One region of the Brooklawnia cerclae genome, then DNA from elsewhere that is predicted to be linked to it. Evidence: predicted binding sites of a transcription regulator. Region 1 holds the regulator's gene; each other region holds the start of a gene.
The links. Region 1 encodes LexA, which represses DNA repair genes until DNA is damaged. Its sites were predicted from a motif close to TCGAACANNTGTTCGA; they were not measured.
Positions count from the first base shown of each region.

Region 2: the regulator LexA is predicted to act here: its motif matches at 4,518-4,533, upstream of FB473_RS10880 (SAV_6107 family HEPN domain-containing protein).
Region 3: the regulator LexA is predicted to act here: its motif matches at 2,846-2,861, upstream of ruvC (crossover junction endodeoxyribonuclease RuvC).

Region 1 is NZ_JAAMOZ010000001.1:1,764,338-1,773,913, reverse strand. It holds gene dapF (diaminopimelate epimerase) at 1-183, shown strand, start outside; gene hflX (GTPase HflX) at 218-1,693, shown strand; gene FB473_RS08195 (ATP-dependent DNA helicase) at 1,680-3,689, shown strand; gene lexA (transcriptional repressor LexA) at 3,720-4,532, opposite strand; gene FB473_RS08185 (hypothetical protein) at 4,785-5,300, shown strand; gene FB473_RS08180 (RDD family protein) at 5,415-7,025, opposite strand; gene FB473_RS08175 (DUF2752 domain-containing protein) at 7,105-7,527, shown strand; gene nrdR (transcriptional regulator NrdR) at 7,722-8,225, shown strand; gene FB473_RS08165 (vitamin B12-dependent ribonucleotide reductase) at 8,335-9,576, shown strand, end outside.
Region 2 is NZ_JAAMOZ010000001.1:2,334,048-2,343,623, reverse strand. It holds gene FB473_RS10895 (polyprenyl synthetase family protein) at 73-1,161, opposite strand; gene FB473_RS10890 (methylenetetrahydrofolate reductase) at 1,234-2,121, shown strand; gene FB473_RS10885 (HelD family protein) at 2,057-4,315, opposite strand; gene FB473_RS10880 (SAV_6107 family HEPN domain-containing protein) at 4,551-5,066, shown strand; gene FB473_RS10875 (DUF3040 domain-containing protein) at 5,328-5,699, shown strand; gene FB473_RS10870 (transglutaminase TgpA family protein) at 5,733-8,021, opposite strand; gene FB473_RS18475 (DUF58 domain-containing protein) at 8,018-9,256, opposite strand; gene FB473_RS10860 (AAA family ATPase) at 9,261-9,576, opposite strand, start outside.
Region 3 is NZ_JAAMOZ010000001.1:1,212,249-1,221,824, reverse strand. It holds gene yajC (preprotein translocase subunit YajC) at 1-374, opposite strand, end outside; gene ruvB (Holliday junction branch migration DNA helicase RuvB) at 525-1,586, opposite strand; gene ruvA (Holliday junction branch migration protein RuvA) at 1,599-2,210, opposite strand; gene ruvC (crossover junction endodeoxyribonuclease RuvC) at 2,233-2,748, opposite strand; gene FB473_RS05855 (YebC/PmpR family DNA-binding transcriptional regulator) at 2,941-3,741, opposite strand; gene FB473_RS05850 (GNAT family N-acetyltransferase) at 3,881-4,903, opposite strand; gene priA (bifunctional 1-(5-phosphoribosyl)-5-((5-phosphoribosylamino)methylideneamino)imidazole-4-carboxamide isomerase/phosphoribosylanthranilate isomerase PriA) at 4,929-5,711, opposite strand; gene hisH (imidazole glycerol phosphate synthase subunit HisH) at 5,721-6,356, opposite strand; gene hisB (imidazoleglycerol-phosphate dehydratase HisB) at 6,353-6,967, opposite strand; gene FB473_RS05830 (histidinol-phosphate transaminase) at 7,011-8,183, opposite strand; gene hisD (histidinol dehydrogenase) at 8,180-9,490, opposite strand.

The sequences.
Region 1 (9,576 bases):
ACGGAGTCGTGCGGCACCGGGATCGTGGCGGTCGCGGCGGCGCAGGCCGCACATGCCGGGTTCCGCGGCGGCGTCGATGTGCACGTCCCCGGGGGAGACCTGCGCGTCGACCTCGCCGAGGACGGTGTCTTCCTGACCGGGCCGGCGGTCGTCGTCGCCCACGGCACCGTCGTGCTGCCGTGACGGCGTCCTGGTCATCGCGTACTCTGGACCGACGATGACTGAGCATTTCGCCTCGGACCGATGGGACGACGAGGCTGTCCTTCCCGAACGTCCGACTGATCGGATCGACGACCCCGTGTGGGACGAGGAACCGGCCCCCGGCGACCTCGACCTCGAGGAGCGCAACTCGCTGCGCCGGGTCGTTGGTCTTTCGACCGAGCTGGCCGACGTCACGGAGGTCGAGTATCGCCAGCTGCGGCTGGAGCGGGTCGTCCTGGTGAGCGTGTGGACGAGCGGCACGCAGCAGGACGCGGACAACACGATGTTCGAGTTGAAGGCGCTGGCCGAGACCGCCGGGTCGCAGGTGCTCGACGGGCTCATCCAGCGTCGCCAGCATCCCGATCCGGCAACGTACATCGGTTCCGGCAAGGTGCAGGAGCTTCGTGAGGTGGTGGTCTCGACCGGCGCGGACACGGTGATCTGTGACGGTGAGCTCACCCCTGCGCAGCTGCGCACGCTGGAGGACAGGGTCGGGGTGAAGGTCGTCGACCGCACGGCACTGATCCTCGACATCTTCGCCCAGCACGCCAAGAGCGTCGAGGGCAAGGCACAGGTGGAACTCGCCCAGCTGAACTACCTCAAGCAACGCCTGCGCGGCTGGGGCGACAGCCTGAGCCGTCAGGTCGGTGGCCGGGCGTCGTCCGGCGCGGGTATCGGCGGGCGCGGCCCCGGTGAGACGAAGATCGAGACGGACCGGCGGCGCATCAGCCATCGCATCTCGCAGTTGCGGCACAAGCTGCGCGACATGGAGGGCACGCGCGCCATCAAGCGCGCCGACCGGCAGCGTCACGCCGTCCCGTCCGTGGCGATCGTGGGATACACGAACGCGGGGAAGTCGTCGCTGCTCAACCGGCTCACTCATGCCGGCGTACTGGTGGAAGACGCGCTGTTCGCCACCCTGGACCCCACCACGCGGCGTGCGACCACCGACGACGGGCGTGTCTTCACACTCACCGACACCGTCGGATTCGTGCGACACCTGCCGACCGATCTGGTGGAGGCGTTCCGTTCCACTCTGGAGGAGACGACTCAGGCGGACCTGCTGCTGCACGTGGTCGACGGCTCCGATCCCGACCCGCTCGGGCAGATCGCCGCGGTCCGTGAGGTGCTGCACGACGTCGGCGCACAGGATCGTCCCGAGCAACTGGTGATCAACAAGATCGATCAGGCCGACCGTGACGCGCTCGCCGTCCTTCAGCTGCAGGTCCCGGACGCGATCCTGGTCTCCGCCCGCACGGGTGAGGGCGTGGACGATCTGCGCCGCGTGATCGAGGAACGGCTGCCCGTTCCGCAGGTCGAGGTGCGGGTGCTGATTCCCTGGGCCCGCGGAGACCTGGTCGATCGCATACACCGCGAGGGCGAGATCGTCGCACTGGAGCATCACGACGAAGGCACCCGGATCGACGCCCGCGTCCATCCGGATCTGGCCGCGCAGGTCGCGGCCTTCACGGTCACCGATGACGAACGCTGAACCGGAGCACGCGGCTGTCCTCGCCGAGTCGGTCGCCAGTATCGGCGGGTCCGCACGGCCGGGGCAGCAGACGATGGCCGACGCGGTCGCCCGTTCGCTGGACGACGGCGCGCACCTGCTCGTCCAGGCCGGCACGGGCACGGGTAAGTCGCTGGGCTATCTGGCTCCGGCGCTGGTCTGGGCGATGCGCTCCGACCAGCGTGTGGTGGTGGCGACCGCGACACTCGCGCTCCAGTCGCAGTTGGCCGGCAAGGACATCCCGGTGGCGTGCGACGCGATCGAGCGTGTGCTCGGCCGGCGCCCGCGCACCGAGGTGGTGAAGGGACGGTCGAACTACGCGTGCCTGTTGCGCATCCGCGATCAACTGGGTGCCGACCAGGAGACACTCATCGCGGGAGCCGATGTCGCCGACGCGGTGAGGACCTCGGGGGCCGACGCCGAGACCGTGCTCGGTGCCGAGGTCGTGGCGCTGCGCGAATGGGCCGAGGAGCAGGCACGTGATGGGGGCCTGGCCGATAGGGACGACGCCCCTGCTCATTCGCTTCGCGCCTGGGCCCAGGTTTCGGTGCCGGCCCGTGAATGCCTCGGGGTGAATGCCTGCCCTTACGGCGCCGAGTGTTTCGTCGAGGAGTCGCGTGCCCGTGCCCGGCAGGCTGATCTCGTCGTGACCAATCACGCGCTGCTCGCGATCAACGCCATGCACGGGGGAACGGCGCTCCCCGATCACGCCGCCGTGATCATCGACGAGGCGCACGAGCTGGTGACCCGCGTCACCGGGGCCGCGAGCAGCGAGCTGTCCCCGCAGCAGATCGATCGCGTCGCCAAACGATCGTCGTCCTGGCTCGACGATGACCTGTCCGTCGAGTTGCTGGACGTGGTGGACGCGTTGCGCGACGCGCTGGACGAGACAGCTCCCGGGCGCGTCACCGACGGCCAGTCGCCGGCGGCACTCGCGTTCGGCGTCGTGCGCGAGGTGACGCGCCGGGCGGTGTCCGCCATGTCGCAGGGCGGGGAGCAGGCCGATCCGGAGCGATCCCAGGCGGCCGCCGCGATGAAGGAGATCTTCGAGGTCGCCGAGAGGATGGCGAAGCTGGAGGCGACCGACGTGGTCTGGGTCAGCGATCGCGAACGCTTTGGTAGGCAGGCCAACGTCGCCCCGTTGTCCGTGGCCGGGCTCATGCGCGACAAGGTGCTCGGCGAATGCACGACGATCCTGACGTCGGCGACGCTGTCGATCGGGGGCTCGTTCGACGCGCTCGCAGGGGACGTGGGGTTGCGGCGCTCCGCTCGGCTGGACGATGCGGACGAACCTGCTGATGAGCTCGCCTGGCGCGGCATCGACGTGGGCTCGCCGTTCGACTACGCCCGTCAGGGGATCCTCTACGTCGCCACGGATCTGGCCAACCCGGGTCGTGACGGCATCGCCGGGGACGCGTTGGCGCGACTGGCCGAGCTGGTGTGGGCGGCCGACGGACGCACCCTGGGCTTGTTCGCGTCGCAGCGGTCTGCCGAACTGGCCACCGACCACGTGCGACGCGAGCTCCCCGGCGTGACGGTGCTGTGCCAGGGCGACGCGCAACTGAGTGAGCTGACGCGCGTGTTCGTGGCCGACGAGCAGTCCTGCCTGTTCGGCACGCTGTCCTTGTGGCAGGGGATCGACGTCCCGGGCGACACCTGCCGGCTCGTGGTCATCGACAAGCTTCCCTTCCCCAGGCCCGACGACCCGTTGATGCAGGCACGCCAGCAGGCGGTGGCCGATGCGGGTGGCAACGGGTTCATGCAGGTGGCGGCGAACCATGCGGCACTGCTGCTGGCGCAGGGGTCCGGCAGGCTGATCCGGCGGACGGACGACCGCGGGGTGGTCGCCGTGCTCGACCCCCGGCTGATGAAGGCACGATACGGCAGCTACCTGCGGGCGTCCCTTCCGCCCTTCTGGACGACCACGGACGCCGATATCGTCGTCCAGGCCCTTCAGCGGCTTGCCGACAAGGCCTGACGCACGAACTCTTCTCCTGGTACGCGAATCTCAGACGTGCCGGAGAACCGCGACGACCTTACCGAGAATGACTGCCTGGTTCCCGTCGATCGGCTGATAGGCAGGATTGTGCGGCATCAGCCACACCTGCCCGGGAGTGCGCTGCAGGGTCTTGACCGTGGCCTCGCCGTCGATCATCGCCGCGACGATCGCCCCGTTGTCGGCCGAGGGCTGTTGCCGGACGACGACATAGTCGCCGTCGCAGATGGCCGCGTCCACCATGGAGTCGCCGCGGACCTCCAGCATGAACAACGTGCCGTCGCCGACGAGTTGGCGAGGAAGCGGCATGATCTGTTCCACCTGCTCTTCCGCGAGGATGGGCGCACCGGCCGCGATTCGTCCGAGGAGCGGGACCTGCACCGCGACTGGGAACGCATCGGCCATGTCGGTCGGGTCGGCGGGGTCGTCCGGGTCGGGGACTCCGGCGAGGATGTTCTCGCTCGACGGGCGCGGCGCGGGAAGGCGGACCTCAAGCGCCCGGGGACGATTCGGATCCCGCCGCAGGAAACCTTTGGACTCGAGTGCCTTGAGCTGGTGCGACACGCTGGACGGGCTGGCGAGCCCGACGGCTTCACCCATCTCACGGATGGTCGGCGGGTAGCCCCGTGACTCGACCGTGGCCTGGATGAACTCGAGAATGCGGCGCTGGCGAGGAGTCAGACCATCGGGATCAGCCGGGCCGTCGGGCAACTCGCTGATGGACGCCGAGGTGGCCATTTCCCGGGCGACCGACTCGTCGGTGGGACGACCTGCTCGCCGTCGTGGGGGAGTGGGGCCTGTTCCCGGACGCCTGACTGTGATCATGGCACAACACTAGGGAAAACACGCCTCGGATTCAAACACCTGTTCGAAGATGTCGCGACCTGCGTGAAAAATGTCAGACCTGCCTGGTGCGATGGTGGACGACTCGCCGGACCGAGTTTCGAATCGAACACTTGATCGAAGGTGTGAGAAGGCTTAGAGTCTTGTATCGAACAAATGTTCGACATGGCCGGGTCGTGGTGCTGAAACGGATGGAAGACGGCGGCCGGGAAGACGGACAGACGGGGGAACATCATGAGCGCGACAGTTCATCATTTCCAGCAGGTCGGCGATGACGACGGAGGGACGCCGGGCGCCCGCGATGCTGCATCGTCGGCGAGCGACGCGGAAGGTGCCGTGATCCGGCAGTTCCCCCTCACTCCCGAAGCGCGGGCGGAACTGCGTCGGCGTCGTTCACGGTCCGCGGTCACCAGGCCGCTTGCTCCCGGTGGCCGCCCGAGTCAGCCCGGCGCCCCGTTGGTAGGGTCCTCGGTCGTCGCCGGCCGGGTCATCGTCCACAGGGCCACTGTCACGTTGCCCGCGTCCCCGGTGCCGCAGAGGGAGACGTCCTCGCGGCAGACCCAACTGCGCACCTCTTCCGGATCGCAACCCGCTGCTCGACGCGACGTGATCGGTCAGCCGATCAGACTGACGGAACGCGGCCTCGCGGTGGTCATGATCGCGTTCGCGCTGGTGGTCGTGCTGGGCCTTGTGGTGATCGGTGCGCAGTACCTGTCGCTCGACGCCACTTCCGCGACCGGTCTTTCCTGATCGTGGCCCGATCCGTTGTCCAGCTGCGTGCACAGGAAACGGCGCCCGCCGCGAGGGCAGGCGCCGTTCGTGCATCGTTCGCAGGTCGCTGTGGGGCGCCTGCGAACGAAGGTGTCAGTATCCCATCGGTTGCTGGGGCTGCTGCGGGTAGCCGGTGGGAGGCACAGGGCTCACCGACTCGTCGATGACCACGCTGGACGTCACCTTGTCAGCCAGCGTCTGGCGCTTGGCGTCCCACAGCGGGAACAGCCAGCCGATGCCGCAGATCAGGCTGTCGAGGAAGTGGGCGACCAACCTCAGGAAGCCCATGCCGAAGCCGAGAGGAGCGCCGGTCGACTCCGCCACGAGGCGGGTCTTCGCGATCCGGCGCCCGTACGACTGGCCGGTGGTGCCGCCGAGGTAACCCGTGTTGTAGATGAGGAAACCGTAGAAGAGCACGTACTCGACCACGTTGCCGATCCCGTTACCGTTGTAGTCCGTCCCGGCGACCCCGTTGATCGCCGAGCCGATGATCCCCGTGACGATCGCGGGGGCCAGGTAGTCGACGAGCCAACCGAGGGCACGCTTGCCCCACGATGCGTACGGCGCACCGGTTGCGCCCACCGGCCCGTACACCTCGCCGGAGTATGCGGGCTGGCCGTAGCCGTAGTTCGGCTGCTGCCCGTACGAATCCTGCGGCGGGTAGCCGGGTTGTCCGTAGCCGCCGGAAGCGCCCGGGGTCGCATATCCCGCGTCCTGCCCGTACGACGGGGTGCCGTAGCCCGCGCTCTGCCCGTAGGCGCCGGTCTGCCCGTAGTTCGGGGAAGCCTGGTTGGCGTCCTGTCCGTAGGCGCCGGTCTGTCCGTAGCCGCTCTGGCCATAGGACGTCGAGGAACCGTAGCTCGGGGAACCCTGGGAGGTCGGGGACGCGGACGATTGCCCGTAGGCGTCCTGGGCAGGAGAACCGGTCTGACCGTAGCCGCTCTGCCCGTAGGACGAGCCGTAGCTCGGCGATCCCTGCGAGGTCGGGGATCCGGCGGGCTGCTGACCGTACGGGGACTGGGACGAGGGTGTCTGCCCGTATCCCGACTGCCCGTACGTGGGCTGTCCGTAGCCCGACTGTGCGGTCGGGTCGTAGGGACTGGTGGCACCCGGCTGTCCGTATCCCGACTGCCCGGCCTGATCGTAGGAGCCCGATGTGCCCGCCTGCCCGTAGCCGGGGGTGCTGGCCTGTCCGTACGGGCTGGGCGTCCCGTAGGGGCTCGCGGTCGGGGTGGAACTCGTCCCCGGGGTGGACGGTGTGCCGGTCTGGCCGTACGACGACTGGCCGTACGACGACTGTCCGTAGGACGTCTGACCGTACGGCGACTGGCCGTAGGGCGACGACGGCTGCCCGGCCGGAGTGGCACCGGTCTGCCCGTAGGCACCGGCCTGCCCGGAGGGCTGCTGTCCGTACGGCGCGGAACCGTAGGGCGAAGGGGAAGGGCTTCCGTACGGCGACTGTCCGTAGGGGGCAGTGGGGTCGGAGGTGGCCGAGGAGCCTGCCGATGGGCCGCTCTGCTCGGAGGGGCTGGTCTGATTGGGCGAAGGCTGCTGGCCGTAAGCGGGTTGGCCGTATGTGGGCTGCCCGTCACCGGTCGGGGTCTGCTCAGCCTGCGGGGTGGAGTCCTGGTCCGACTGCCCAGGCTCGTGACCAGCTGGGTCTTGGCTCGGGTCGGCCGGTCGACCCCAGTAGTCGTTGCTCACAGCATTCTCCAATCGCGTTGCGTGACTGCACTGAATCCTACGGGCCGATGGGTCGCATCGAAGCTCAGAAGGACGGATAATGGCCACTATGTCTGCGCCGGCACCCGTGCTCCCAGCCTTCTCCGCGCGTCGCGCGTTGACAAGGCTGGGTGCATTCGTGCTCGTGGGAGGGGCGATCGCTGCCGCTCACGCGGTCCTGGGAGTGGGAGTCCCGTGTCCGTTCCGCGAACTGACCGGCCTGCAGTGCCCATTGTGCGGCTCGACGCGGGCGGCACTGCGGCTGACAAGGGGAGACGTGGCGTCCGCATGGTCGCTCAATGCACTGTTCGTCGTGGCCGTGGGCGTCTTGATCGTCTGCGGGGTCGTGTGGGCGGTGGAGGCCCTGGGCGGTCCGGCCGTTCGTCCTCCGCGGTGGGCGCGTCCGCTCCTGCGGCAGAACAGGCTGTATGTCATCGTCGGTGTCATCGGCGTGGTCTTCGCCGTCGTGCGCAACATCGTCTGACGCAATCGCGGCGACACGCCGAATCGCCCGGTTTCCCCGCGCGTCGTTCCCAAACCTCCTTGATTTGATGATCAAAAGATGTACTGTTCCTACATCTAGTAGTTACACGGATGTCTTTTGTCCACAGATTGTGGTCACCACCCACAAGATGTCCACAGAGCTATCCACAGACGCACGGCAGCCGAGGAGGAACGATGCACTGCCCCTATTGTCACCATTGCGACTCGCGCGTGCTCGACTCCCGGGTCTCCGAGGACGGTGCGAGCATCCGCCGTCGTCGTCAGTGCCCGGCATGCGAACGGCGTTTCACGACGATCGAGCAGATGCAACTGGTCGTGGTGAAGAAGTCCGGTGTGGTCGAACCGTTCAATCGCGACAAGGTCGTAGCCGGCGTCCGGAAGGCCTGCAAGGGGCGTCCTGTCACCGAAGCCCAGTTGGCACGGCTCGGGCAGGCTGTCGAGGAGGCCGTACGCGCGTCCGGCCAGGCCGAGATCCCGACGGAGGACGTCGGTGTGGCCATCCTCGGCCCGTTGAGCGAACTCGACCCCGTGGCCTATCTGCGCTTCGCGAGCGTCTACAAGCACTACAACTCGGTCGACGACTTCTTGGACGAGATCGCCCGGATGCGCGCCACCGAGCTACTGGCCGAAGCAGGGGATCTGGGCGACCAGGACCTCGAACCGACCGCCACGCACTGATCCGTCAGCGCGCACCAACCCACCCACCGCCATCACTCATGAGCAGGAGAAGATCGTGACCGACACGACGTATGACCAGAGGACCGACCTGCAGTCCGCAGGCCGCGGAATGACCATCGAGCGTGTGTTCACCACCGAAGGGGTGCACCCGTACGACCAGGTGACCTGGGAACTGCGTGACGTCGTCCAGACGAACTGGAAGACCGGGGAGACCGTCTTCGAACAGCATGGCGTCGAGTTTCCCGACTTCTGGAGCGTCAACGCGTCCACCATCGTCACCACGAAGTACTTCCGGGGGGCGCTGGGCACACCCCGGCGCGAGGCCAGCCTGAAGACGCTCATCGACCGCGTCGTCGGCAAGTATCGCCAGACCGGCCTCGACAACGGCTATTTCGCTTCCGAGGCCGATGCGGGCGTCTTCGCCGACGAGCTCACGTGGCTGCTGCTGCACCAGTACTTCAGCTTCAACTCGCCCGTGTGGTTCAACGTGGGCACGGAGGCACCGCAGCAGGTCAGCGCTTGCTTCATCCTCAGTGTGGACGACTCGATGGAGTCGATCCTGAACTGGTACCGCGAGGAGGGCATGATCTTCAAAGGCGGCTCGGGTGCCGGCCTGAACCTCTCGCGGATCCGTTCGTCCAAGGAACTGCTCCGCTCGTCCGGCGGCACCGCCTCGGGCCCGGTGAGCTTCATGCGTGGCGCGGACGCGTCGGCGGGCACGATCAAGTCGGGTGGCGCGACCCGCCGGGCCGCGAAGATGGTCGTCCTCGACGTCGATCACCCCGACATCGAGGAGTTCGTCGAGACCAAGGCCCGCGAGGAGGAGAAGATCCGCGTTCTGCGCGACGCCGGTTTCGACATGGACCTGGGCGGCAGGGACATCGCCTCGGTGCAGTACCAGAACGCGAACAACTCCGTGCGGGTGAGTGACGAGTTCATGCAGGCCGTCGTCGACGGTGGCTCGTTCGGCCTGAGGGCACGCACGACCGGTGAGGTCATCGACACGGTCGCCGCTCCCGAGTTGTTCCGCAAGATCGCCCAGGCCGCGTGGGAGTGCGCCGACCCCGGATTGCAGTACGACGACACGATCAACGCCTGGCACACCAACCCCGAGTCGGGACGCATCACCGCGTCCAACCCGTGCTCGGAGTACATGAGCCTGGACAACTCGTCGTGCAACCTGGCGAGCCTCAACCTCATGAAGTTCCTGCGTCCGGACGACACCTTCGACACCGCCCGGTTCACCAAGGCCGTCGAACTGATCATCCTCGCCATGGACATCTCGATCACGTTCGCCGACTTCCCGACCGAGCCGATCGCGAAGACCACCCGCGACTACCGTCAGCTCGGC
Region 2 (9,576 bases), 570 kb from region 1:
CCTAGTGAGCCCGCCGGGCGAAGGTGAAGGGGAGAGGGCATGCCGCGGAGTGCCGTGGGACGATGCCCGAGCTCAGGCGTCGCGCTCCACGCACATGCGCGCCAACTCCGCCAGTGCCTGGCGGCCGGGAGCCGTGATGCGCGCCGCGTCGAGTTCCGCCAGCGCCCGCGCGTAGTCACGGGTGATCGTCTGCTCCACGGATTCGACCGCTCCGCTGTCGACGAGGATCCCCCGCGCCCGGTCGATCTGCGGATCGGTCAGGTCGGCGCGCCCGAGCAGGCCCTGCAGCTCGGCGGCGTCCGGGGACGATTCCAGTGCCCTCGCCACGAGGACGGTCCGCTTGCCCTCGCGCAGGTCGCCGGCGGCGGGCTTGCCGGTGGTCGTCTCGTCGCCGAACACGCCGAGCAGGTCGTCGCGCAGCTGGAACGCTCGTCCGAGCGCGAGTCCGAATCGTCCCAGAGCATCGATCGCGTGCTCGTCCGCACCACCCGCCGCCGCACCGAACTGAACAGGGCGTTGCACGGTGTAGCGGGAGGTTTTCTCCTCCAGGACGCGGGTGGCGACCTGCTCGGCGCTGGCACCGGGGTCGCGTCCCACCCCGTACTGGGCGCAGACGTCGAGCACCTGCCCCGAGTTCACCTCGGTGCGCACCGCGTGCCAGTAGGGGGCCGCGCGGTGCCAGGCGTCGGGCTCCAGCCCGGCGGTGGTGGCGAGCTCCCCGGACCAGACGATCAGCTGGTCGCCCAGCAGCACGGCCATCGCCCGCCCGAACGCTTCCGCGTCACCGGAGCCGCCACCGGCCCGATGCCACGCCTCGAACTGCCGGTGGGCGGCCGGACGGCCGTGCCGGGTGTCCGAGCCGTCGAGGACGTCGTCGTGGATGAGGACCCCGACGTGCAGCAACTCGAAGGCGCTCACCGCCCCCAGCAAGGCCTCCGGCACATCGTCGGTGCCCGCGGCGGCGATCCAACCCCAGTAGGCGAACCCCGGACGGAGCCGTTTCCCGCCGGCGGTGAGGTCGCGCGCCACGTCGACGAGCACCGGCAGGATGGGGGAGACCGGTTCCAGGCGTGCGGCCATCGTGTCGAGATGAGCGCCCAACCGGGTGCCGACGGCCTCGCGGAAATCGGTGGACGTGGGATCGGCCGGGTCTGGTCTCATGGCAGAGATGCTAGTGGTCCACCCCTCAGGCCTCGGGATCGCCGTTCGCGGCAGCGCCCGTAGAGTGGATTCATGCCGTCGCCCGACACCATCGCCGATCTGCTCGCATCCGCCACCGGCCCCACCTTCAGCTTCGAGTTCTTCCCCCCGAAGGACGCCGACGGCCAGCAGCGGCTCACCGAGACGATCGCGCAACTGGAGCCGTTGCGTCCCGACTTCGTGTCGGTGACCTACGGCGCCAACGGATCGAGCCGGCAGCGAACCCTGGACGCGACGATGGGCATCCTCGCATCGACCGACTTCCGCGTCATGGGCCATCTGACGTGCACGGGACAGACCGTCGATCAGCTCAAGGCCGTCATCGACGCCTACGGGGACGCCGGGGTGCGCAATATCCTCGCGATCCGCGGGGACATGCCCGGTGGGCCGTCGACGCCGTGGGAACCCTTCCCGGGCGGGCTGTCCAACGCCACCGAGTTGGTCGAGCTCATCGGCTCACGTGGCGACTACTGCGTGGGCGTGGCGGCCTTCCCCGACGGCCACGCGTCCTCGACCCTCGAACAGGACACCCGGATTCTGCTGGCTAAGCAGCAGGCGGGCGCATCGTTCGCGGTGACGCAGCTCTTCTTCGACTCGGGCCACTACTTCGAGCTCGTGGCGAGGGCGCGCCACGCCGGATGCACGCTCCCGGTGCTCGGCGGGATCATGCCCGTGACCAGCGTGCGGCAGCTGGGCAAGTTCGCCGAACTCTCGCACGCCGATATTCCCGCGCGCGTCGCCGAGGAACTCTTGCGCGCCCCCGACGACCCGGACGCCGTGCGTACGGTCGGGTGCCGGATCGCCGCGGAGCTGTGCGAGCGGCTGCTGGCCGGCGGAGCGCCAGGCCTGCACTTCTTCACGCAGAATCGCTCAGCGGCGACTCGAGAGATTCTTGCCATGCTCCGGGAAGGCCATCGGTGAGGTCCAGCGTCACGAGCCGCTGCGTCGGCCGTGTGAGCGCCACATAGAGGACGCGGACCCCGCCGGGGGTCTCGGCGATGATCTCGTCGGGGGCCAGGACGATCACCGCGTCGAACTCCAGGCCCTTGGCCTGCAGTGCGGTGACGACGACCAGCCGTGACGAGACGCCCACCGGCAGCGGCATGGTTCCCACCAGGGCGCGGACGGCGTCGGCCCGGCTCGGGGGAGTGACCACGGCGATGCTGCCCTCGACCTCGTCCGACAGCTGTCGCACGATGCGGCCGAGCTGCTCACCGAGCCGGTCCGGCCGGCTCGACAGCAGCCGGGGCTGGACGCCGGTGCGGCGCACCGCGGCGGGCAGGTCGGCGTCCGGCAACACCGAGCGGATCACACGCCCGGCGAGATCCATGACCTCGGCGGGGGAACGGTAGTTCGTCGACAGCCGGAAGGTGCGCGACTGACCCTTGCCGATGAGGTCGCGCAGCGCCCGGCGTGACTCCTCCGTGTTGGGGTACGAACTCTGGGCGGGGTCGCCCACCAGGGTCCAGGACGCCTGCGGGCCACGGCGGCGGAGCATCCGCCATTGCATCGGCGTGATGTCCTGCGACTCGTCCACGAGCACATGGCTGAATGTGGTGACACCCTCGTCGTCCGGGTCGACCTCGCGACGGGTGGTCAGCTTGTCGGCGAGCGTGACCACCTCGGCCACGTCGGCGCCGTCGGCGAGGAACAAAGTCGGGTCGGTCTCGGGCTGCTCGGGCATCGGGCCGATCATGGCTTCGAGTTCGTCCAGCAGTGCGATGTCGCCGACGGTCCAGGCCGGGCGACGGTTGTCGGCGTCCGGGACGAATCCCCGCGCGTGCTCGAAGCTCGCCATGAGGGTCGCCTCCTCGTCGTCGTCCAGCACCCCGTGGGCGAACTTGTGCAGCATCGCCGGATCGGCCAGGCGGCTCAGCACCGACTCGGGGGTGAGAGCCGGCCACCACGCGTTGCAGAACATGACCCAGGACGCTTGCGACGTGACGATCTCCTCGAAGAGATCGCGCGGGAGATCGAGGACGGCGGCCACATCGGTCGGCAGCTTGGCCCACAGCGCGTCCAGCAGCGATTTCTCGACCGCGGGACGTGCCCTGTTGGCCTTGTGGGACGCGAGGACGTCGCGCCGGATCGCGGACAGCTCGGATGCCTCGACCGTCAGGATCTCGCCCTTGACGCTCACGCGCAGGCGCAGGTCCGCCGGTGTGAGGGGCTCGTTGACCGCGCGCCGCAGTACCTGCAGCATGCGCAGGCTGCCCTTCAGCACTGCCGCGGCGGCGTCGTCCACCGACTGGCTGGCGAAGCCCAGCACGTCGGTCGCCAGTTCGCCGACCGACCTGAGCGTCACCGAGTCCTCGCCCAGGCCGGGCAGGACGCGCTCGATGTAGTTCATGAACACATCGGTCGGTCCGACGACCAGTACACCGCCCTGTTCGAGACGGCGCCGATGCGTGTAGAGGAGGAACGCGGCTCGGTGCAGGGCCACGACGGTCTTGCCGGTTCCGGGGCCGCCCGAGATGATCGTGACGCCCTGGTAAGGAGCGCGGATCGCCTCGTCCTGCTCGGCCTGGATGGTGGCGACGATGTCGCGCATCTGCGGGCCGCGGGCTCGCTGCAGGGCGGCCATGAGCGCGCCCTCGCCGATCACGACCAGGTTGTTGTCGTCGTCGGGGTCGAGCAGGTCGTCCTCGATGCCGATCACCCGGTCGTCCCGGCATCTCAGCACGCGCCTCCGAACGACTCCCATGGGGTCCTGGGCGGTGGCGCGGTAGAACGGCTCCGCCGCCGGGGCGCGCCAGTCGATGACCAGCGGCTCGTAGTCAGCGTCGCGGACGCCCAGTCGGCCGACGTAGCGATCCTCGTCCGAGGCGAAGTCGAGACGCCCGAACACGAGGCCCTCGTGTTGCGCGTCGAGGATGGCGAGCCTGCGTGCGGCCTGATAGGCGAACGCGTCGCGTTCGAACAGTGCGGTACCGTCCTCCTCCCGGACCCAGTCCGAGCGGTCGGTGTGGAACTTGGCGCGGCTCTCGGCCTCGACCTGCCGTGCGGAGGCCGCCGCCGATTCGAGTTGGGCGTACACCTTGTCGACGTGCGCCTGTTCGATCGCGAGCTCATGCGCCAGAGTCTGGTCTGCACTGCGAGAGTTAGGTTCAGTCAAGGGAGATCCCATCCTCACAAAAACCGGAAGATCCAGCCTATCCCTCGCGTCCAACGGCGGTGTGACAGTCCCATTCACCCGGGACGCGGTGCGGGCGCCGGGGCGTGCCGGGCTGGTCCACCGGCGTGGACGGGGGCACCACTCGCGTCCGGCCGCTGCGGTCTTGACCCGCGCTCCGAGGTGGCGCATAGTGGAGACTCGTTCGAACGCATGTTCGATTCCTGGGGGTGGGTCAATGCGAGTCCGTGACGAACTGGTCGTGCCACGCGCAGAGCGAAGCGAGGAAGACGCCGGACGAGGCGACGAGACTGTGCGGGGCGAGGCGGCCGAGCGGGTCGCGGCGGCGGGACGTACGCCGCAGCCCGTGGCGGATCGTCGCGTGCGGACGGATCTGTCGCGGGCACGTTCCCGGGCGACCGAGGCGGACCTGGCATCCACCGCCGGGGGCCGATACCGCGCGGCGATGCTCGCGGCCCGCCAGGGGGCGGTCGCGGCATTGGGTGACAGACCGGGTGGGCGGCCGATCCTCGACCCCGTCGAGCTGTGGACGAGGCTGGCGCACCAGGTGCCGCGGTTCGCCGAATGGGCGTCCTACTTCGCGGCGCTGGAGGGACGCCCGCCGTTGAGCGGCCGCCAGGTGGACGACCTGGTGCGTGGCATCCCGCTCTTCCTGGACGAGGTCGACCGGCACCTCCTCCGGTGCCGCCGACGCCGGGTCGGCCATGCGGGGACGAGCCGTGAACAGGGCTGACCCGCGAGTCGGGACGAGCCGCGGGCAGGGGCGACCCACGGATCGGACAGCTCCTCCGGAGCAGCCGGCCGGGCCGGCCCCCCAGCCTCGTCCCGCTGCTCGTGGATGCCTCGATCGACGGCGCGAATCCGCTGGAGACGAACACGGTCGGCTCGTCCCCGTTGAAGTCGTCACCGATACCCCGCCGCGCATACACTGGAGAGACACAAGCACAGTGGCGGGGCGACAAGCTCCCGCCGGAAGGTGGCAGGAGGGAGGGACATGGCACTTTCAGAAGAGGAGCAGAAGCTGCTCGCGCAGCTCGAGGCCTCACTCGCCGCAGAGGATCCGAAGCTCGCACAGACGCTCGGGTCCCGGAACACTCCCCGACAGATCCATGGCCGCCGGGCAACGTTGGCAGGTCTTGTCTTCCTGCTCGGGCTCGTGCTACTCGTCGCCGGGATGCAGACCGTCTGGGTGCTCAGCGTTCTCGGGTTCGTGCTCATGTTCACGGCGACGATCGTGGCGCTCGGGTCCTGGCGCAAGGTGACGGACGCTCAGACCGCGACACGCCCGCAGGCGAAACCTTCGTCCGAGCCCTTCATGGGACGCATGGAGGATCGCTGGCGCCGTCGACAGGAAGGCGATCTCTGACCTGTTCCATCGCTGCGGTGATGCCCCAGGGTCTCACCGCAGGTCTCGCAGAGCCGACGAGGATGTCGACAGCGAGCGGGGAAACAGGGAGCGTGGCACGATCCTGGTCCACAGCCTCGTCCATGTGCCCACTCTCGTACGCCACTGCTTCGTGACCAGCGCGACATCGGTCGCCACGGTCGCGTCCTGTGGCACACCCGCCGCGTAGCGGGCGCGTTCTTCGAGCACCGCCACGCGGTCGAGTGCTTCCCCGCCCGCGGCGTCGAGGGTGGGGGACAGCGCCTCGGACACGTGCCTGGGGGTCCCGTCCGGCCACCCCACGCCGAGGTCGATCGCGCTCGCACGCAGTTCCTGCCAGGCTCCGCCGATGCGCCGGGACGCGTCACCGCGCCCGCTGGTCCTCCGCAACCGGAGTGCCGCGCGGATCAGACCGGGTGCGGCCGCCACGGCGAGAGCGGCCACGATCCACCACAGCCAGCCGTAGTCAGCGGGCGCCTCGGTGCCGGCGGGCTCGTCCGTCTCGTCGGTGGCGGATTCGCTGGGCGTCGCCGAGGGCGTGCTCGTCGACGCCTGGGTGGTAGGTGCACTCGTCGTGGTCGTCGTCGGTTCCGACTGCGGTTGCTCCTGCTCCAGCTGGGTCCAGCTCGGATCGTTCCCGATCGAGACCGTCGGCTCGAACCGCACCCAGCCGATCCCGCTGAAGTAGAGCTCGGGCCAGGCATGCATGTCGTGGGCCGAGACGACCCACGATCCGTCGGCCTGCTGCTCACCGGGTGTGAACCCGACCGCCACCCGGGAGCCGATGCCCACGACGCGAGCCATCAACGCCATCGCGGCCGCGAAGTGCACGCAGTATCCCGACCGTGAGTCGAGAAGGAAGTTGACCAGCACCTCGTAGCCGGTGCCGTCGGGAGCGTTGACGTCGTAGGTGAACCGCGTCGGGTCGCGCAGCCAGTTCTGGATGGCGACCGCCCTCTGGCCGTCGGTCGTCGCGTCAGCGGTGATCTGCCTCGCCAACTCGATGATCTCCTCCGGCACGTCGTCGGGCACCTCGGTGGCCGCGCTGCCTTCCGGTGGCGTGCCCGCCACCGCGTCCGCCAGTTGCTCCGAGGTCGGGTCGACGACCAGGCTCTCCACGGAATAGGTCAGGTCGCGGGTCGCTTCGGCGCCCAGCTGGCGATCCGTGCTCAGCACGGTGAGGCTCACGGGATCGTAGCCCCAGCGTCCCTCGGCCGCCCAGGAACTGGGGGCGTACGGGGCGGGCAGGTAGACCGAGGCGAAGTCGCCGATGCTGATCTGGGTGTCGATGGTGGGCCTCGTGCCGGACACCCCGGGCGCGCGCGAGGGGAAGCCCTGCTGGATGCTCATGTCGATCTGCACCCAGCCGCTGTCGTTCACCGTCGTCAATGTGCTGGTACGGAGGTAGACGCCACCGGTCGCCGTGGTCGTGTAGGCGAGCAGGGGCAGGTCTTCGGGTTGCCGCAGGTTCTCGCTGAGGTCGATGCTCGGGTCGACCAGCTGCACGGTTCCGTCACCGCCCGGTTGCCACAGGTCGCGGGCCCCGACCGCGGGCACGGCGAGTCCCGCCACCAGGGCCAGGGCGACCGCGGGGGCGCCCAGCTGCAGGGCGCGGGCGACGAAGACCGCCGCTCCCGGGCGAGAGCCCGTGCTACGCGCCAGACCCCGGGACCAGCGGCGATCGTGGTCGATGGTGCGGGTCGCCAACAGCAGCAGCCAGGCCGCGCAGACCGCGACCATGCTGCCCGGCCACACCGCCTGCGTGTTGACCACCGATGCCGCCAGGTAGCTGCCGAGGAGCGGGAGGACGGCGAGCAGCCCGCTGCCCAGGACGACGAAGCAGAAGTCCACCAGGAGGCACATGATCCCGACGGCCGCGGTGAGGACGATCAGGGTGGCGTCGTCGGCGGCCATGGGCGCCGGTTGCGTGGCGATGTGCTGAGCCGCGGTCCGGACCACCAGTTCGATCGACCCCCAGGGAGGCACACCCAGCAGGAGACCGGTCTGCAGCCCGGCCGCGACCCAGGTGCCCAGGGTGAGCACGACCACCTGCACGAGCGACGGCAGCCAGGCGCGGTGCGCGAGGGCCCGCGTCGCGGCGGCGATGAGCTGGAGCACCACGACCACGGCGATGGCCGCCGCCCAGAAGCGCCGGTCGTCGGTCACCTGCTGCAGGGGGAGGGCGGCGAGGACCGCCGCCAACCCGACGGCGAGGGTGTCGCGGGTCGTGGCGACGGGCACGCTCCTGGTCCGCGCGGGCGCCGGGTCTGTCGTGGCCGCTCGCGTTGGCGTCCGGGTGCTCATGCGGCAGCCTCCACCGCGTTGCGCAACTGATCCCACGCGGCCGGCACGGTGGTCTGCGCGTCCGCGACGGCGACCGTCCAGCCGTGATCGGTCAGCGCCTGAGCCCGAAGCGCCGTGGCCGGGTCGTGCGGCAGGCCGGCGAAGGTGCCGACGTCCAGCAGTATCGCCACCGCGCTGCCCGAACCCGTGTGCAGGTCGAGCAGGAGGGCCACGTCGGCGTCCGTCAGCCGTCCCAGTACGGCCGCCACGGCCTCCTCCTGTCGTCGGCCGTGTTCCGTTCTCGCCATCGCCATCAGGTCGGGGGCCCAGCTGAGCTGCTCGTCGGTCATGGCATCGAGCAGACGCTGGGCCCACACGGTGCGGTCGTTGTCGTGTGAGTCGAGGACGCCGTCCGCGTCCGAAAGATCGAGCGTGGCCCCGAACGACAACAGGGCAAGCCCGATGGATGCGGTCGCCGAGACGGCCCACTCGAACGAATTGTCCGGGCCGTCTCCGGCATGGGCGTCGCGCCGGTTGTCCAGGAGCAGCCGGGTGGCCGGCTGCCAGGCCTGTTCCTCGCGGCGCACCATCAGGTCGCCTGTCCGGGCGGTCGAGCGCCAGTGGACGCGTCGTACGTCGTCGCCGCGCCGATACTGCCGGACGAGCACATCGTCCTGGCCGACGAGCCCGGCCCGACTCGTGCGAGCCTCGGCGGATGTCCCGGCTGCCCCTCCGACCAGTCGGCCCAATTCGTGGACGCGCGGTGCGACGGCGACCTCGCTGCTCGTCGAGAAGGCCATGTCGTGCCGGGCCAGTCCGAACGGGTCGAGGCTGCGCACGAGCAGGGGGCCGACCCGGTGGCGACCGCGCCGGGTGGCGGTGAGGGGATAGCTGTATTCCTCGCCCCAGGCACCCACGCCGCCGGAGAGGCTGAATCTCGGGCGCGGCCCGAGCGCCGACGAGACGACCTCCTCGAAGTGCAGCAGGCGCGGGCGGGACCGTCCCTCGGCGTGCAGTTCGAGGGTCACGGTGAACGGGGTTCCCACGGGCACGGACTGGGCCGGGATGCGGCGTTCGTGACGCAGCCCGCGGACAGGTGCGGAGACCATGAGCGCGGAGCCGAGCACGAGGGCCACGCCGAACGCACCCAACCAGAACAGGTCGCGTTGGCCCAGCCACAGGCTGACCGCGGCCAGCACCAGGCCTCCCAGGGCGACGATGCGTCCCCGAGGTGTGAGCCGCCGCCAGGGCTGCACCGCGTCACCGCCCCGTCGGAACCGCGACCGTCTTCGATGCCGCGGTGACGACGTCTCCGGCGCGGCGTCCGGCCATGCGCGCCTGCGAGGTGAGCAGCACCCGGTGGGCCAGCACCGGCCCCTGCAGGGCCTGGACGTCATCGGGTATCACGTAGTCACGGCCCTGCATCGCGGCGTGGACGCGCACGGCCCGCAACAACTGCAGGCCGGCACGGGGTGAGGCGCCGAGCTTGAGGTCGGGGTGGTCGCGGGTCGCTGCGACGATGTCGACGATGTACTCCTTCACTGCGGCCGACACGTAGACGTCGCGCAGGCTCTGG
Region 3 (9,576 bases), 550 kb from region 1:
GCGGCGTCCTCGGGGTTCAGCTGCCACAGCTGATCGTCGTCGGCCACCGACGCGTCCTCGACGTCGGCGTCCTGGTCTCCGGTGGTCACCGCGTCCGGATCCGAGTACTCGAACTCCTCCTCGTCGGCGGTCGTCGTGCGGAGGACCGCCTGCTTCACGACGGTGACCTCGACCCCTGGGGCCAACTCGACGACCATCTGCTGGTCACCGGTGACCCTGACCGTCCCGAACATGCCGGTGTTGAGCATGACCCGGGTGCCCGGCTGGATCTCGTTCAGCAGCTTCTTCTGCTGATCCGCCTTTCTCTTCTGGGGAAGCACCATCAGCACGTACATCAGGCCGATGAAGACGACCATGATGATCAGCAGTTCCATATGCAGCACCTAACTGGAGCAGAACCGTTCGGTTCGGAGATTTTCTCGGCCACGCCGCACGGACGACGCACCGCACCGATACTACCGAGTCCTCACGCCATCCCGGCATTCGAGCCCGGGAGCCACAGCCGACCCACAGGCTCGGAGCCGTCAGGCGAACAGGTCGGGCTGCGCGCCACCCGACCGATCGGGCGGAACCAACCCGATGTGGCGCCATCCTGCCGGGGTGGCGATCCGGCCGCGCGGGGTACGCATGATGAAACCCAGGCGCACCAGGAACGGTTCGGCGACCTCCTCGATGGTCTCGGTCTCCTCCCCGACGCTGATGGCCAGGGTCGACACCCCGACCGGTCCCCCGCCGAACTTGCGGCAGATGGCCTCGAGCACGGCCCGGTCGAGCCGGTCGAGCCCGAGCGGATCGACCTCGTACAGTTCCAGAGCGCCCCGGGACAACTCCAGCGTCACGGCTCCGCCGTTGTGCACCTGCGCGTAGTCGCGGACGCGCCTCAGCAGCCTGTTGGCGATCCGGGGCGTCCCACGCGACCGGCGTGCGATCTCGGCGGCGGACGCGTCGTCCACCTCGATGCCGAGCCGGGCGGCCGACCGCACGACGATGCGTTCGAGGTCGGCGGCCTCGTAGAAGTCGAGCTGGGCGGTGAACCCGAACCTGTCGCGCAGCGGTCCCGGCAGCAGCCCGGCCCTGGTCGTGGCGCCGACCAGGGTGAACGGCGGGATCTCGATCGGGATGGCCGTCGCGCCCGGTCCCTTGCCGACGACGACGTCGACGCGGAAGTCCTCCATCGCCAGATAGAGCATCTCCTCCGCGGGCCGGCTCATCCGATGGATCTCGTCGAGGAACAGCACCTCGCCCTCGGTGAGCCCCGACAGGATGGCCGCGAGGTCGCCCGCGTGCTGGATCGCCGGCCCCGAGGTGATACGCAGGGGTGCGCCCATCTCGGTGGCGATGATCATGGCCAGCGTCGTCTTGCCCAGGCCCGGCGGCCCGGACAGCAGCACATGGTCGGGGGTGTGCCCCCGGTGCCTCGCGGCCTCGAGCACCAGCCCGAGTTGGTCCACGACGCGCGGCTGGCCCTCGAACTCGCTCAGGGTGCCGGGGCGAAGGGTCGCGTCGGCCGCCCGCTCGTCCGGCGTGGGCCAGGGGTCCACCGGAGAGGTCCTGGCGGCCTCGGTCTCATCCTCGCGTGGGGTCATCGGATCACCCGCTCACACCCGGGCCAGCGATTGCAGCGCCGCCTTCATCAGCGTCGCCAGGCTCACGTCCGGGTCGTCGTCCACCAGCGCGGCGACCCGGTCGCAGGCCTGCTCCGCGTCCCGCTGCGACCAGCCGAGGCCCTGAAGACCCGCACTCACCTGTGCCCGCCAGGGCTCGTCCGCCAGGCTGGCGACCCGGGGCCGATCATCCGGCTCGGTGACCAGGGACGCGACCCGGTCGCGCAACTCCACCACGATCTTCTCCGCACCCTTGCGGCCGATGCCGGGGACCTTGGTGAGAGCGGCGAGGTCCTCGGCCTGGATCGCCCGCGCCAACTGGTCGGGGGTGAGGACGCTCAGTGCCGCCAGTGCGATCCTGGGCCCGACGCCGCTGGCCACCTGCAGGAGTTCGAACACGTCGCGCTCGGAGGCGCTCGCGAACCCGTAGAGCGTCAGCGCCTCCTGGCGGACGATCAGGGACGTCGCCAGTGTCGCCGACTCGGACGGGCGCAGTCCCGCCGCGGTGACCGGGGTGCACTGCACGCGGAACCCGACCCCTCCGACGTCGAGGACGACCCAGTTCGGGCCGAGCGCGGCGGGCTTCCCGGTGAGCTGGGCGATCATCGTGGTCCTCGCGTCCTCGCGGTCACCTGCGGACCGCCTCGTGGGCCTTCACGGCCGCGGCGTATCTGTTGACCGAACCGCCCCGCCACAGGTGACACAGGGCGAGCGCGACGGCGTCCGCGGCGTCCGCGGGCTTCGGGGGCTCCGACAGGTGGAGCACACGCGCCACCATCGTCCCGACCTGCGCCTTGTCGGCGCGGCCGGAACCGGTGATCGCGGCCTTGACCTCCGACGGCGTGTGCAGGACGACGGGTATGCCGTGCCGGGCCGCGACGAGCATCGCGATTCCGGCCGCCTGGGCGGTGCCCGCCACGGTCATGAGGTTGTGCTGGGCGAACACACGCTCCACCGCGACAGCGTCCGGACGCAGGCGCGTGGTCCATTCCTCCAACCCACGCTCGATGGCCAGCAGGCGCAACGCGTGATCGAGGTCGCTCGGTGTGCGGACGACTCCGACGTCCACCAGTCGGGGCGGGGCCCCGGCCGCGCCGTCGATGACGCCGACGCCGCAGCGGGTCAACCCGGGATCGACACCCATCACCCGCACGAACCGCACCCCCTCATCGGACCCGTCGGGCCCATCAGGCTCACCGGCTGCTCGACACGCGTCCCCGGCCAGGGACGCGTCCGCCGACCCGAACACATGTTCGGATTCTAGAGGCCGACGGTGTCCCCGATTCCCAGGCGCGCCGAGGCGGCCGGGCTCGACGGCGCCGCGCGGCCCGGGGGCTCAGTCCTCCGCCTCCAGCGCGGCCTGCACCTCGTCGCTGTAGTCGGCGTTGGTGAAGACGTTCTGGACGTCGTCGAGATCCTCCAGCGCGTCCACGATCCGATCGAGCTTCTCCGCGTCCTCGACCCGATCGATGATCTGGTCGAAGCTGGCCACGAACTGCACGTCGGCCGCGTCGTAGTCGATGCCCGCGGCCTGAACCGCCTTGCGCACCTCGACCATGTCGTTGGGGTCGCTGGTCACCTCGAAGACATCACCGACCTCTTCGATGTCCTCCGCGTTGGCCTCCAGCGTGGCTTCCAGCAGGTCGTCCTCGGTGATCGTGCGCGTCGTGGTCTTGCGTCCCTCGCCGGGTGTCTCCTGCTGGACGCCGACGGTCACGACTCCCTTGCGCGCGAACAGCCGCTGCACCGAGCCGCCGTCGGCCATCGTCCCGCCGTTGCGGGTGACGGCCACACGCACATCGGAGATCGCACGGTTGCGGTTGTCGGTGAGGCATTCGATGAGGATCGCCACGCCGGCCGGCCCGTAGGCCTCGTACATGATCGACTCGTAGTTGACCGCTTCGGAGCCCTCACCGGAGCCGCGCTTGACGGCGCGATCGATGTTGTCGTTGGGCACCGAACTCTTCTTCGCCTTCTGGATGGCGTCGTAAAGAGTCGGGTTCCCAGCAGGATCGCCACCGCCGACGCGCGCCGCGACCTCGATGTTCTTGATCAGCTTGGCGAACAGCTTGCCGCGCTTGGCATCGATGGCCGCCTTCTTGTGCTTGGTGGTGGCCCACTTGGAATGCCCACTCATGCAACTCCCCTATCCTGCTCCGAACCGTGGACAGTGTAGTCGACGCGGGTCATCGACGTGAAACACCCCTGCCGGTTCATGTCGGGGAACACGGAATCCTTCGACACGCTCGGGAGCACGATCGAGACGGCCGCCGACCTCAGTCGGAGAACGACCTGCCGAACAGCACGACCCGATCGTCGAAGGTGTAACCGAGCGTCCCGAACAGACGCTCGGCGCGGGACGGATCGTCGGTGTCGACGCCCACCCCCGCCAGGGTGCAGCCCTGTTCCACGAAAGTACGCATGGACGCCACCAGCAGGGAACGCCCCAGCCCGGCCCTCCTGTTACGCGGGCAGACGCCGAAGCGCTCCGTCCAGCCCTCACGCCAGCCCGTCTCGGAGTCATGGATCTCGCTGTTCAGCGCATACCCGACGACCTCCGGCGTCTCGGCCGTCGTGTCGACCGCGATCCACGACCACCGGGGCCGGAAGTCGGGCCTGGCCAGTGAGGCCTCCCACTGTTCCTCGCCCACGTCGTGGGCACCGCGCCGCGTACTGAAGGCGTCGTTGTGCGCGCGCCGCACCTTTTCCGACCACTCAGGATCGAAGATCCGCAACTCGATGCCGGACGGCACCGGGGCCGACGGCAGCGGCGAGTCCATCAGGGATCGGTGCGCGTCGAAGTACCAGCGCTGCGGGGCCAGGGTGCCGTTCTCACGCAGATCGTCGGCGACCCGGGACGACTCGTCCACCGCGGCACCCGCCCACAACGGCCCGATGCCCGGATGGGCCTGGCGGATGTGCCGGTACCACACGCGGGCACGATCGATCGCCCACTCGACCAGGCGGAGCCCGATCTTGTGGTAACGCCAGGCGGGATGGACGCCGAACTCCATCCACACGTGGGGCAGCGGGCTGTTCGACGGGCTGATGTGGTTCCAGGCGTAGGCGACGATCGTCCCGCCCCCGTCGCGGCCCACCACCGCGTGCACATCGGCGTGGGCATGGGGCATGTCGTAGTCGCGCAACAGGTCGGCAAGATCTCTCGGCTGCGCCGGATCGTCGATGTAGGCGATCGCGGCGCACAGCTCGGCGATCTCGTAGAGGTCGTCGCGCTTCAGGAACGACCAGTCGAGGCTTCCCTCGACGATGGCCTCACTCCAGGACGGCTGCTCGCTCATGGCGGCTCACAGACTACCGAGCGGGCTATCGACCGGCGTCGGGCTGGAGGCTCCCAGCCTCGGCCAGGGCCTCCCCGAGCGTGAAGTTGCCCACGTAGAGAGCGGTGCCGATGATGGCGCCCTCCACCCCGATCGGCACGAGGCCGCGGAGCATGCGGATGTCCTCCAGGGACGAGATGCCACCGCTGGCGACCACCCGGGCCGTCGTCCGCGCGCACACGGCGCCCAGGAGCTCGAAGTTCGGGCCGGTCAACATGCCGTCGGAGGCCACGTCGGTGACGACGAACCGCTCGCAGCCGGCATCCGTCATGCGCTTGACCGTCTCGAAGACATCGCCACCCGACTCGGTCCAGCCCCGTGCCGCTAGCTTCTGGCCACGCACGTCGAGGCCGATGGCGATGCGATCACCGTACGAGGCGATGATGCGCTCACACCATTCCGGATTCTCGAGTGCGGCCGTGCCCACGTTCACGCGGCGGGCCCCGGTCGCCAGGGCTCGTTCGAGGGACGCGTCGTCCCGGATGCCACCCGACAGCTCGACATTGATGTGCATGGTGGAGACCACCTCGGCGATCGCCTCGGCGTTGCTCCCCCGCCCGAAGGCGGCATCCAGGTCGACGAGATGGAGCCACTCCGCACCCTCGTCCTGCCAACGGGTGGCCGCCTCCAGGGGCTCCCCGAACACCCGTTCGGTGCCAGCCTCGCCCTGCACCAGCTGAACTGCCTTGCCAGCCTGCACATCCACAGCGGGGAGCAGGAGCAGGTGGGCACCGCCGGCGGGCGCATCCTCATGGATTGTCGTTGCCACGTAATGACCCTAACCCATCAGCCAAGCCCGGAGCAGACAGGCCCCTGCGGCCCCCGACTTCTCCGGGTGGAACTGTGTGCTGGTCACCCCGTGCCACTGGACGGCTGCCACGAAACGGTCTCCCTCGTGCTCCGTCACGGCGACGTGGGCGTCGGAGGGCAGGCAGGCGACGCCCTGAGCGTCGTGTTCGTGTGCCGCGTACGAGTGGACGAAGTAGAACCGCTGGTCCGCGACGCCGTCGAAGACCCCGTCGTACCCGCCGGTGTCCACGAGGTTCCAGCCCATGTGCGGCAGGCGCGGCGAGGCGAGCCTTTCCACCGTGCCGGGAAAGGTCCCGATGCCCTCGGCGCTGACGCCGTGCTCGACCCCGTGTGCGAACAGCACCTGGTGGCCGACGCAGATCCCGAGGAGGTCGCGTTCCGATGCCACCCACTCGCGCACCAGGTCGTCGCCTCCCACGGCGACCAACTGCCGCATGCAGGCCTCGAACGCGCCCACCCCGGGGACGACGAGTGCGTCCAGGGGCCGCAGTTCGGCGGCTCGTGAGCTGAGCACGACACTGGCGCCCGCGGCCTCGAGTGCCCGGCAGGCCGAATGCAGGTTGCCCGAGCCGTAGTCGAGCACACCGACGCGCTTGGCGTTCACAACGCACCCTTCGTGCTCGGGATGCCGGTCACCCGCGGATCGGGCTCGATCGCCCGGCGCAACGCCCGGGCGAACGCCTTGAACTGGGCTTCGACGATGTGGTGGGGTTCCCGTCCCGCGAGCAGCGTCAGGTGGACGCACAGGCCCGCGTTCAGGGCCAGTGACTCGAAGACGTGCCGGGTCATCGATCCGGCGTACAGCGGCTGGGTGCCGCCGATCCGGGCGTACACCTGCGCCTCTGGCTCACCGGTGACCACGGCATACGGGCGCCCGGCCACGTCGACGACGCACTGGGCGAGCGCCTCGTCCAGCGGGACGATCGCGTCCCCGAACCTCGCGATGCCGCGCTTGTCGCCCAGCGCACTGGCCAGCCCCTGGCCGATCGCGATGGCCGTGTCCTCGATACTGTGGTGCCCGTCCACTTCCACGTCGCCGATGGTCGTGACCTCCAGGTCGACCAGCGAGTGCTTGCTCAGCGCGGTCAGCATGTGGTCGTAGAAGCCGATGCCCGTGCTGATCTCGGACGCACCCGTGCCGTCCAGATCGAGCCGAACGGTGACGTCCGACTCGCTCGTGACGCGGTGCACCTCGGCGACGCGGTTGGTGCTCATCAGGGAACCTCCTGTTTGAGTGACGGATGGGCGGAGGCGAGCCTCAGGCGGGGATCGGTTCGCCGAACGCGGCCACGGGGTGATCGGGCCGGATGGCGGTCAGGGCGTCGCGGAAGGCTGCCATCTCGGCGGGAGTCCCGGCCGACACACGCAGGAACCCGGCCGGCCCCACCTCGCGGATGAGGACGCCGCGGTCGAGCAACGCCTGCCACGCGGCGTGTCGGTCGAGGAACCGGCCGAACAGACAGAAGTTCGACTGGCTGGGCACGACCTCGAACCCGTGCGCCTTCAGCCACACCTGTACCTGCTGGCACTGGTCGCGCAGCTTGTCGACCTGGGCGAGCATCTCCCGCGAGTGGGCCAGGGCGACCCGCGCCATGGCCTGCGTCTGCGCCGACAGATGATAGGGCAGCCGGACGATGCGGCACGCGTCCACGATCGCGGGAGCCGCGGCCAGGTAGCCGACCCGCCCGCCGGCCAGAGCGAACGCCTTGCTCATCGTCCGCGAGACGACGAGCTTCCCGAACCGCGGCAGGAGCGCCAGCGCCGAGTCCTCCGGCACCTCGGCGAACTCCTGATAGGCCTCGTCCACCACCACCAGGCAGTCGACGCGCTCGCAGACCTCCGCGATGACGCTCACCGGGGTGCGGGTGCCGGTCGGGTTGTTCGGCGTGCAGATGAGCACGATGTCGGGCCGGTGCTCGGCGACCGCGCCGACGATGAGATCCGCGTCGAGGGTGAAGTCGTCGCGGCGCGGCACGGTCACGTAACCGGTGTGGGTGTTGCGGGCGTACTCGGGGTACATCGAGTACGTGGGGGTGAAAGCCAGGAGCAGGCGACCCGGGCCGCCGAATGCCTGCAGCAGGTGCGTCATGACCTCGTTGCTGCCGTTGGCCGCCCAGACGTTGTCGGCGCTCAGCCCGAAGCCCAGGTAGGACGCGAGGTCGCCGCGCAGCCCCAACGCCTCCCGATCGGGGTACCGGTTGACCGTGCGCGCGACCTCGAGCATCGCCTCGGCCATCTGCAGGCGAATCCTCGTACTCGGCGGGTAGGGGTTCTCGTTGACGTTCAGCGCCACCGGCACCTGGAGTTGCGGAGCACCGTACGGCTCCTCCCCCACGAGTTCGGGACGAAGCGGCAACTGGGCGAGCGTGATCCTGCGGCCGGGGTCGACAGCTGCCGGGCGCGTGTCCGCACCGGGACGATCGCCGGTCATCGGGCCTCCTCCGTCCTGATCGTGATAGCCCGGGCGTGGCCCGGGAGCCGTTCGGCATGAGCGAAGTCGACCACATGCGGGCCGATCTCGGCCAGCGCGGCCGCGTCGTAGTCGATCACGTGGATCGACCGTTTGAAGCTGCGCACCGTCAGCCCGGACGAGTACCGCGCCGCCCCACCGGTCGGGAGCACGTGGGTCGACCCGGCGCTGTAATCCCCCAGCGGCACCGGCGACCACGATCCGACGAAGATGGCGCCCGCGTTGTGCACGCGTTCGGCGACCGAGGCGGCGTCCCGCGTCTGGATCTCGAGGTGCTCGGCGGCGTAGGCGTCCACCACCGCCAGGCCCTGGTCGAGGTCGGCGACGAGCACGATCCCCGATTGATCCCCTGTCAACGCGACCTTCAGTCGCTCCGCGGTTGCCAGCAGGTCCACCTGTCGAGCGACCTCGATCCGCACGGCGTCCGCGAGTTCGCGGCTGGTCGTCACCAGCACCGATCCGGCCATCGGGTCGTGCTCGGCCTGGCTGATCAGGTCGGCGGCCACGTAGGCCGGGTCGGCGGAATCGTCCGCGAGGACCGCGATCTCGGTCGGGCCCGCCTCGGCGTCGATACCCACCACACCGCGCAGCAAGCGCTTGGCGGCGACGACGTAGATGTTCCCGGGGCCGGTCACCATGTCGACACGTCGGCACAGCTCGGGGACCCCGTGGGCGAACATCGCGATGGCCTGGGCACCCCCGACCGCGTACACCTCGTCCACGCCGAGCAGCGCGCACACCGCGAGCGTCACCGGGTGCGGCAGCCCGCCGAACTCGGCCTGCGGAGGCGTGGCCACCGCCAGGGAAGGAACGCCCGCGACCTGGGCGGGCACCACGTTCATGACCACGCTCGACGCCAACGGCGCCAGGCCACCCGGCACGTAGAGACCTACCCGGCCGACCGGCACCACCCGGTTGCCGACCACGGCGCCGGGGACGATCTCGATGCTGCGCCAGGCGTCCTCGCTCTCGATCGCCTCACACACGGCCCGCCGGCGGGCGATCGATATCTCGATCGCCTCACGCACAGCGGGATCGAGCCCGTCGAGTGCCGCGGCCAGCGCCTCGGCCGGGACGCGAAGCCGCTCGGGGACGACATGGTCGAACTGCTCGCTGAAGCGCCTCAGTGCCGCCTCACCCTCGGTGCGCACCGCGTCGCAGATGGGACGCACGGTCTCGACCGCATGCTCGACGTCGAACTTCCCCCGCGGGAGCACGGAGGAGTAATCGTCGAGACGCTGCGAGGACAGATCGATGAGACTGAGCACCCGTCAATTCTAGTGACCGCCCGCCGCGAGGCGCCACGCGACCATCGCAGCGGCCCGGCAACTCGACACGTCCGGCCGCCAGGTGA